4 regions of the Salmonella sp. A1325 genome follow, and region 2 is predicted to be linked to each of the others. Evidence: predicted binding sites of a transcription regulator. Region 2 holds the regulator's gene; each other region holds the start of a gene.
The links. Region 2 encodes CRP, which controls carbon source genes, mostly activating them, when cyclic AMP is high. Its sites were predicted from a motif close to ATGTGANNNNNNTCACAT; they were not measured.
Positions count from the first base shown of each region.

Region 1: a site for CRP is predicted at 1,231-1,248, ahead of mlc (sugar metabolism global transcriptional regulator Mlc). Genes of this name have one in related genera too.
Region 3: a site for CRP is predicted at 1,467-1,484, ahead of cdd (cytidine deaminase). Genes of this name have one in related genera too.
Region 4: a site for CRP is predicted at 1,462-1,479, ahead of uxuA (mannonate dehydratase). Genes of this name have one in related genera too.

Region 1 covers NZ_JAMLWO010000001.1:420,963-423,168, reverse strand. Annotated here, with positions in the region: gene NAZ64_RS02195 (MFS transporter) at 1-190, opposite strand, end outside; gene NAZ64_RS02190 (LysR family transcriptional regulator) at 310-1,209, shown strand; gene mlc (sugar metabolism global transcriptional regulator Mlc) at 1,337-2,206, shown strand, end outside.
Region 2 covers NZ_JAMLWO010000004.1:15,339-17,544, reverse strand. Annotated here, with positions in the region: gene NAZ64_RS09465 (YccS/YhfK family putative transporter) at 1-615, opposite strand, end outside; gene crp (cAMP-activated global transcriptional regulator CRP) at 664-1,296, opposite strand; gene NAZ64_RS09455 (OsmC family protein) at 1,604-2,008, shown strand; gene NAZ64_RS09450 (phosphoribulokinase) at 2,104-2,206, opposite strand, start outside.
Region 3 covers NZ_JAMLWO010000005.1:301,947-304,152, reverse strand. Annotated here, with positions in the region: gene sanA (outer membrane permeability protein SanA) at 1-347, opposite strand, end outside; gene cdd (cytidine deaminase) at 524-1,408, opposite strand; gene NAZ64_RS12720 (CidB/LrgB family autolysis modulator) at 1,562-2,206, opposite strand, start outside.
Region 4 covers NZ_JAMLWO010000002.1:446,685-448,890, reverse strand. Annotated here, with positions in the region: gene uxuA (mannonate dehydratase) at 92-1,276, opposite strand; gene NAZ64_RS06080 (MFS transporter) at 1,680-2,206, shown strand, end outside.

The DNA of each region.
Region 1 (2,206 bases), on a different contig from region 2:
GGGAAAGTACCGGTAGTATAGGCTGAACGCAATAAAGGAGCGCGAAAGTCGCCAGGCCTGCGGAAAAAAGGGCCAGCGTGACGCGCATGAAAGGCGCTGTACCGCGTTTAATAAATTGAACCGGCTGAGAATGGCGTTGTTCATCGATATCGCTCGCCGTGGCGTCATCGAGAATAGTTGTACGACTCACGTTAAATCCTTGCTTTACATCTCCGTCAACAGGAGACGGGTATAACCGACATGTAAAGCATAGAAAAAGCAAAATATTCTGTCTAATATATTAATTGTCTCAAATAAGACGTTAAAAATATGAATATCGAATTACGTCATTTACGTTACTTTGTGGCGGTAGCAGAAGAGCTGCATTTTGGTCGCGCCGCCGCGCGCCTCAATATCTCGCAGCCGCCGCTCAGTCAGCAGATACAAATTCTGGAGCAGCAGGTCGGCGCGCGATTACTGGCGCGGACCAACCGCAGCGTAGCGTTAACCGCCGCCGGGCGACAGTTTCTGGTGGACAGCCGACACATCCTGAGTCTGGTAAACGACGCCGCCGCTCGCGCCGAGCGGCTGCATCAGGGCGAAGCGGGAGAAATCCGTATTGGCTTTACGTCTTCAGCGCCTTTTATTCGGGCGGTATCGCATACCTTTTCGCTGTTCCGCCAGTCCTATCCGGGGGTGCATATGCAAACGCGTGAAATGAATACGCGTGAGCAAATCGCGCCGCTCAACGAAGGCGTACTGGATATTGGCTTGCTGCGGAATACGCCGCTGCCCGACACACTTAATCGCGAGGTGATTTTGCATGAGCCGCTTATGGCCATGATCCCGCGCGAACATCGGCTGGCGCAAAAGCCGGTCGTCAGTCTGACAGAACTGGCGGAAGAACCTTTCGTCTTTTTCGATCCACATGTCGGGACGGGCCTCTACGACGATATTCTCGGCCTGATGCGGCGCTATAACCTGTCGCCGACCATCACGCAGGAGGTTGGCGAGGCAATGACCATTATCGGTCTGGTGGCGGCGGGACTGGGCGTCTCGATTCTGCCGGCATCCTTTAAGCGTGTACAGATGAGCGAGATGCGCTGGGTTCCCCTGGCGGAAGAGGACGCCGTATCTGAAATGTGGCTGGTATGGCCAAAGCATCATGAACAGAGTCATGCCGTACAGCGGTTTTGCCAACTGCTATTACTGGCTGCCCGACGGGATTAATTACGCTTAAAAAGGGTGAAAATGTGCAGTTAATCACACGGCTAAGCAAAAAGTTGACGGCGAGTATTGAAGTGTTTCACCATAGCACACAGATTATTTCGGAGCGCGAAAATAAAGGGAGTGAGCGGTGGTTGCTGATAGTCAGCCTGGGCATATCGATCAAATTAAGCAGACCAATGCTGGCGCAGTGTATCGCCTGATTGATCAGCTCGGACCGGTATCGCGAATTGACCTGTCTCGTCTGGCGCAGTTGGCGCCTGCCAGTATTACGAAAATTGTTCGCGAAATGCTGGAAGCGCATTTGGTTCAGGAACTTGAAATTAAAGAGGCGGGCAGTCGTGGACGTCCCGCCGTCGGGCTGATGGTGGAAACGGAAGCCTGGCACTATTTATCTATTCGTATTAGCCGTGGCGAAATTTTCCTTGCGCTACGCGATCTTAGCAGCAAACTGGTGGTAGAAGAGTGTCTGCCGCTGCCGTTAACCGAAGCCACGCCGTTGCTTGAGCGAATTATTACGCACGTTGATCGGTTTTTTACCCGCCATCAGCAGAAACTGGAGCGTCTGACCTCCATTGCCATTACGTTACCGGGCATTATCGATACCGAAAACGGCGTTGTGCACCGGATGCCGTATTATGAAGATGTCAAAGAGATGCCTTTGGGAGATGCGCTGGAGCGGCACACCGGCGTACCGGTTTACATTCAGCATGATATTAGCGCCTGGACGATGGCAGAGGCGCTTTTTGGCGCCTCACGCGGCGCGCGCGACGTTATCCAGGTGGTGATTGATCATAATGTGGGGGCGGGCGTTATCACCGACGGTCATTTGCTTCATGCGGGCAGTAGCAGTCTGGTAGAGATTGGGCATACCCAGGTCGATCCTTATGGTAAGCGCTGTTATTGCGGTAATCATGGCTGTCTGGAGACCATCGCCAGCGTCGATAGCGTGCTGGAACTTACGCAGCTTCGGCTTAATCAGTCGATGAGTTCAATGTTG
Region 2 (2,206 bases):
ATCGACCGCTTTTTGCTGGCGTATCAGCAGGGGAGGCAGCGCTTTTTCCGGATCGATATGTTGGGTGAGCAGGCTGTATTTCGCTTCGCAATAATCGGCCAGTTCACGGTATAACAAACTCAATGACTCGCGCAGCGGCTGTTCGCGCCATAGCCAGAACCAAAACCAGTTAAACACGCCGTACCATAGCGTGCCCAGCGCATAAATGAGCAGTGGCTCCCAGACGGGCATGTATCCCGCAAGACTCAGGGTAAAGATGGCGGCAATCAGCGACGCTGGCAGTAGCCGCGCGTGAAGCGGGCTAATTTCCGCCGTCACGCCAAGCACCAGCGTGAGCCCGGTCAGGATCAACGGCAGGGGGATGGATTCCGCCAGCAGAAGTTGCGTTACCAGACTGCATCCGGCGAACAGCGACGCGCCGATGATCAGGCGTTTAAAAAAGCGTTTGTGCGGGGTATCCAGACCTGCAATGTTGCAGCAGGCGGGAACGAGAGAGAAAAGCAAGCCCAGGTGTAGCTGGCCTATCAATAAACCAACAGCCACAGGCAGGCACAGCACCAGCGTTTGCCGTAGTGCGTAATTAATCTCTGGGTGATAAATCAGTCTTCGCCACATCGATGCAAACAAAAATGGCGCATGATAAAACGCGCCATTCTGACGGAATTAACGGGTGCCGTAGACGACGATGGTCTTGCCATGCGCGGAGATCAGGTTTTGATCTTCCAGCATTTTCAAAATACGACCAACGGTTTCGCGGGAGCAGCCGACGATCTGGCCGATTTCCTGACGGGTGATTTTGATCTGCATCCCATCCGGGTGCGTCATGGCATCGGGCTGTTTCGCCAGATTCAGCAGCGTCTGAGCGATACGCCCGGTGACGTCAAGGAAGGCGAGGTTACCTACTTTTTCAGAGGTGACTTGTAAGCGACGAGCCATCTGGGAAGAGAGGCGCATCAGAATATCCGGGTTGACCTGGATTAATTGGCGAAATTTTTTGTAGGAAATTTCAGCGACCTCACATGCGGTTTTCGCACGTACCCAGGCGCTGCGTTCCTGACCTTCTTCAAACAGGCCCAGTTCACCAATAAAATCACCCTGATTCAGATAAGAAAGGATCATTTCTTTCCCTTCCTCATCTTTGATCAGCACTGCCACGGAGCCTTTAACGATGTAGTACAGCGTTTCTGCTTTTTCACCCTGGTGAATCAGCGTGCTCTTTGACGGGTACTTATGAATGTGGCAATGAGACAAGAACCATTCAAGAGTCGGGTCTGTTTGCGGTTTGCCAAGCACCATGCGCGGTTATCCTCTGTTATAAGCTGTCTCCAGAGCCAGAAAACGGCACTGTCTCTGGGGTTGCAAAAATATACTTCCCGCTACCTGGGAAGGGGGCTACGAAAATAGATTGTAGCCTGTAATGTGATGTCCTCTGCATACATGCAGTACGTCAATGTATTACTGTAGCATCTTGTCTGTTTTAGCATAGCTTTCGCCGTGTGTCTCCTGGTGTCTCGCTTCAGCATGACCCAGGTCGCCTTCCATTGCGACTTTTGTTGTATGCGCGTAATCTTTCAGGAAAATTGAAACATTGGAGTTACGAAATATGCAAGCGCGTGTAAAGTGGGTTGAAGGGCTCACGTTCCTCGGAGAGTCCTCCTCCGGCCACCAGATTTTAATGGATGGCAACTCCGGTGACAAAGCGCCGAGTCCGATGGAGATGGTATTAATGGCGGCTGGCGGATGTAGCGCTATTGATGTGGTATCAATCCTGCAAAAGGGCCGTCAGAATGTCACCAACTGCGAAGTGAAGCTGACATCCGAGCGCCGGGAAGACGCGCCGCGCCTGTTTACGCACATTAATCTGCATTTTATCGTTACCGGCAGCGATCTGAAAGAGGCTGCCGTCGCGCGCGCTGTCGATCTCTCCGCGGAAAAATATTGCTCGGTGGCGCTAATGCTGGAAAAAGCGGTCAATATTACCCATTCGTATGAAGTGATTGCGGCGTAACATGTGATGCCGGATGGCGGCGTGGCTTTATCCGGCCTACCCGTTTTTATCTCGTAGGCCCGATAAGCGTAGCGCCATCGGGCATTTCACCGCGGTTATTCGATTTTTTTGCCTTCCATTAATCGCTGCACCAGCGGCAACATAATCAGCTCCATCGCCAGCCCCATTTTGCCGCCCGGCACCACTAATGTATTAATG
Region 3 (2,206 bases), on a different contig from region 2:
ATGTCCGCAGGATCGACGCCCGCCGCGATAAGGTCTTTGCGCATGGTCATCGGTTCGTTATAGCTTTGCAGGGCATTGTCGCCGCTGAGCAGCAGGTAATTGACTTTACCGCTATTGTAAGCGTTTAACGCGCCCTGGATACGGTAACGATAGTACTGATTAATGACACCCTTGCGATAGTATTTGGCTGTCCCTAACACGACGCCAACCTGGCGGTAGGGGAGATCCTGTAGCTCGTCATAGATATAGGGCGCTGTTTTCCAGCTCATCCACCGATCGAGGCCAAGCACCGTCAACAGCAGCAAGCCTACCAGGACCAACAGGCTGTAAAACACGCGCTTTAACATGCAGGAAACTCGATACCAGGATGAAAGTACGATCAGGCTACTGTACCCGAAGACGTAGCGCAAGAAACCGCCGTCTGATTGCGGAGATTTTCAGCATGATTTCCCTTGTATCGGGTCGCGGGAGAGGAGAGTCAGGCCGGATAAGACGCCAGTGCGTCGCTATCCGGCACATTTGCTTAGCCGAGAAGCACGCGGTCAATATTATGGCAACCTAACGCTTTCAGCGTTGCGGCGGTGGCATCCCATTGAATTAATGCCGCATCGCCTTTTTCCGCCAGAATCGCACGCTGAATATCCGCATAGTCATAGCCATTGAGACTCAGCAGGTTTAGCGCGCCTTGCAGCGGGGGAAGTGTAGGGTTAAAGGCGGCGTTTTCCGCATAGCTGCCGGTGAAAATACGGCCATCTTTACATTCCAGCGCCACGCCGCTCGGTGAGTGGCTATAAGGCATATGGCTCTTATTGGCTGCCGTAATCGCCGCTTGCGTTAGCGTATCGCCCGTTAACGTAAAGCCATGATCCTGCTCGTCCATCAGCAGCGTTTTGATCTCCAGATCTTTTGGCCCGAAAGCGTCAGGCAGATAATCGCGTAACGTATGCGGCGCGCGGCCCGGCAGATGAATGCGCAGATCCAGACCGCTGTTCAGCTCGTTCATAAACTGGCGACAGTGGCCGCAAGGCGTGTAGTTAACGGTGACGGCGGCGAGCCCTTTTTCGCCGCGTAGCCAGGCGTGGCTAATCGCGCTTTGTTCAGCATGCACAGTTTGTTGCATGGTGGCGCCCAGGAACTCCATATTCGCGCCGAAATACCAGTTGCCGCTAACGCCGCGCGCAATCGCGCCGACGTTAAAATGGGACAAATCGGTACGGGCGCAGGCCGCCGCCAGAGGTAACAGTGCGAAAGCCAGCGCGTCTTCGTCCAGTCCCGCCGTATTTTTAAGCGTCGAGACCTGCTCTGCGGTCAGCATGGCGGGAAAATGGTGGTCCGCCAGGATAGGGGCCAGCGCTGATTGCAAATTATCCGCAAGCTGGGCAAAAGCAGTTTGAAAACGTGGATGCATGGCGTTGCCTCATAACAATGTAATGGAACCGTAGTTTACGGGCCTGCTATGTCTTAATATGTGATCTAAATCTCATTGCTTATGCAACTTGTGAAACTTAAATGAAAAATGCGCGACGTATCGCAAATTTTAACCCGGTCTTTTGTCCCGTCGTTAGCGCATTACCGCCAGAATGAGCGGAAACAAAAAGGGCGCTACCAGCGAGGTAATAATGCCGCAGATCACCAGCGCCAGGGAGCTAAACGCGCCTTCCTGGTAATCCAGCTCGGCGCAGCGCGCAGTACCGAGCGCATGTGAGGCGGTCCCCATTGCCAGCCCGCGTGCGGCTTTAGTACGGATGTGCATCGCGTTTAACAGCGTGTGGCCAAACACCGCGCCCAGAATACCGACAAAAATTACGCATACCGCGCTGATCGCAGGGATGCCGCCGATGCTGCCGCCCACCGCCATCGCGATAGGCGTAGTCACGGATTTAGGCAGTACCGATGCCGCGATTTCAGGCGTTGCGCCCATCAGCAAGGCAACGGATGTCCCGGTAATCATCGCTACCAGACTGCCGACAAAACAGATGCTAATAATGGATTTCCAACGCGCGCGAATCTGGTGCAACTGTTCATAAAGGGGATAGGCCAGCGCCACCACCGCCGGTTGCAGCAGATCGTTAAGTACTTCGCTGCCTTTGAAGTAGTGCTCGTAGGGAATACCGGTCAGCAACAGAAAAGGAATAATGACTACCATTGCCACCAGCAGCGGATTCAGCAACGGCATTTTAAAATGCGCCGCCAGTCTGCGGGCGGC
Region 4 (2,206 bases), on a different contig from region 2:
ACGTCTTCGCCCGCGATCTCCGGGGCGAGGCATGTTGCTATTGCATTGAGTAGGGGAAATCGCATGACGCGTCGCGCCATGCGAAAGAAGGTTATTTGCTAAAGAAAGCGCGCTGGATAGCCAGTTCGACGCCGCGGACTTCCGCAAGCCCTTTCAGACGGCCAATGGCGGAATAACCCGGATTCGTTTTCTTCTTCAGATCGTCCAGCATCTGATGACCGTGGTCCGGGCGCATCGGGATCAGATCGTCGCTACCTTCGGCTTTACGACGGTGCTCTTCTTCCACAATCGCTTTAACGACTTCATACATATCCACATCGCCGTGCAAATGGGCGGCCTCGTGGAAGGTCTTCGGATTCTCTTCGCGCAGCGTAGAGCGCAGATGCGTAAAGTAGATGCGCGGACCAAATTGTTTGATCATATCAACCAGATCGTTGTCGGCGCGCACGCCGTAAGATCCGGTACACATGGTGAAGCCGTTTGCCATGCTATTAACGGTTTCCACCATCCATTGCATGTCTTCAATGGTAGAGACAATGCGCGGCAGGCCGAGAATAGGGCGCGGCGGATCGTCAGGGTGAACGGCCATACGCACGCCAACCTCGTCGGCAACCGGAATAATGGCTTTCAGGAAATAGGCAAAATGTTCACGCAGTTTTGCTTTATCGATATCTTTATACGTCGCCAGGTGTTGACGGAACTGATCCAGCGTATAGCCTTCTTCCGCGCCAGGTAAACCGGCAATAATGTTGCGGGTCAGACGTGCTTTGTCTTCCTCGCTCATGGTGGCGAAACGCCGCTCTGCCTGAGCAATCTCTTCTGCCGTATAGTCGGCTTCTGCTCCCGGACGCTTCAGGATGTGCAGTTCGAACGCGGCGAATTCAATCTGGTCAAAACGCAACGCTTTGGAACCATCCGGCAATACGTATTCCAGATCCGTACGTGTCCAGTCCAGCACCGGCATAAAGTTATAGCAAACCGTATAGATACCGCATTGCGCCAGGTTACGCAGCGTTTGCTGGTAGTTTTTGATCCATAAATCGTACTGACCGGTGTGGGTTTTGATGTCTTCGTGGATAGGTACGCTCTCTACCACAGACCACTCCAGACCCGCCTCTTCAACGATTGCTTTACGTTTCTGGATCTCGTCTACCGACCAAATTTCTCCATTCGGGATATGGTGTAACGCCGTTACCACGCCGGTTGCGCCAGCCTGGCGTACATCTGACAGCGTTACCGGGTCGTTAGGTCCGTACCAGCGCCAGGTTTGTTTCATATCTCGTTTCCTCTTCTTGCGATAACGTCTTCGTGGTTGACCCATTGCCAGCCAACATCGAAACGTGCTTTGTAAACCCGTTCTGCCCCCTAAATTCAACCAAAATTTTTCTCATGTCAACCTTATTGTCTAAATTGGCTAACCAAATCACAAATATCATCATTCACGGTCTGCCAATTTTATTTATTTGATCTGTGTCAATTTTTGCTGGGTGAAAAGCATTCACCATTCAACTTGAAATGAGTTGATGTATTTATTTCAAGAATATTAAGGGCGGGAGTTGCCGCCTGATTTTGACCGGTCCGGATGCGAAAATATTGATTGGTCAACCAATTTTGTGATTTCAGTTTTCCCGCTACAGGTCAGACGGCGCGGAGCTAATGTTTTTTAACGAGGCTTTATCATGAAGATGACAAAATTAAGATGGTGGATTATCGGCCTGGTCTGCGTAGGGACCATCGTAAACTACCTGTCCCGTAGCTCGCTTAGCGTTGCGGCGCCAGCGATGATGAAAGAACTCCATTTTGATGAGCAACAATATTCCTGGGTGGTGAGCGCCTTCCAGCTTTGTTACACCATTGCGCAGCCGATCACCGGCTATTTGATGGATGTCATCGGACTGAAAATCGGCTTCTTTATCTTTGCCTTGTTGTGGTCGCTGATCAACATGGCGCACGCGCTGGCCGGCGGCTGGATAAGTCTGGCATTTCTGCGTGGTCTGATGGGGCTAACCGAAGCGTCAGCGATTCCTGCCGGGATTAAAGCCAGCGCCGAATGGTTCCCGACGAAAGAACGCGGTATTGCGGGGGGACTGTTTAATATCGGTACTTCGATTGGCGCGATGCTGGCGCCGCCGCTGGTGGTCTGGGCGATGCTGACCTTTGCTGATAGCGGCATCGGTACTGAAATGGCGTTTGTGATTACCGGTGG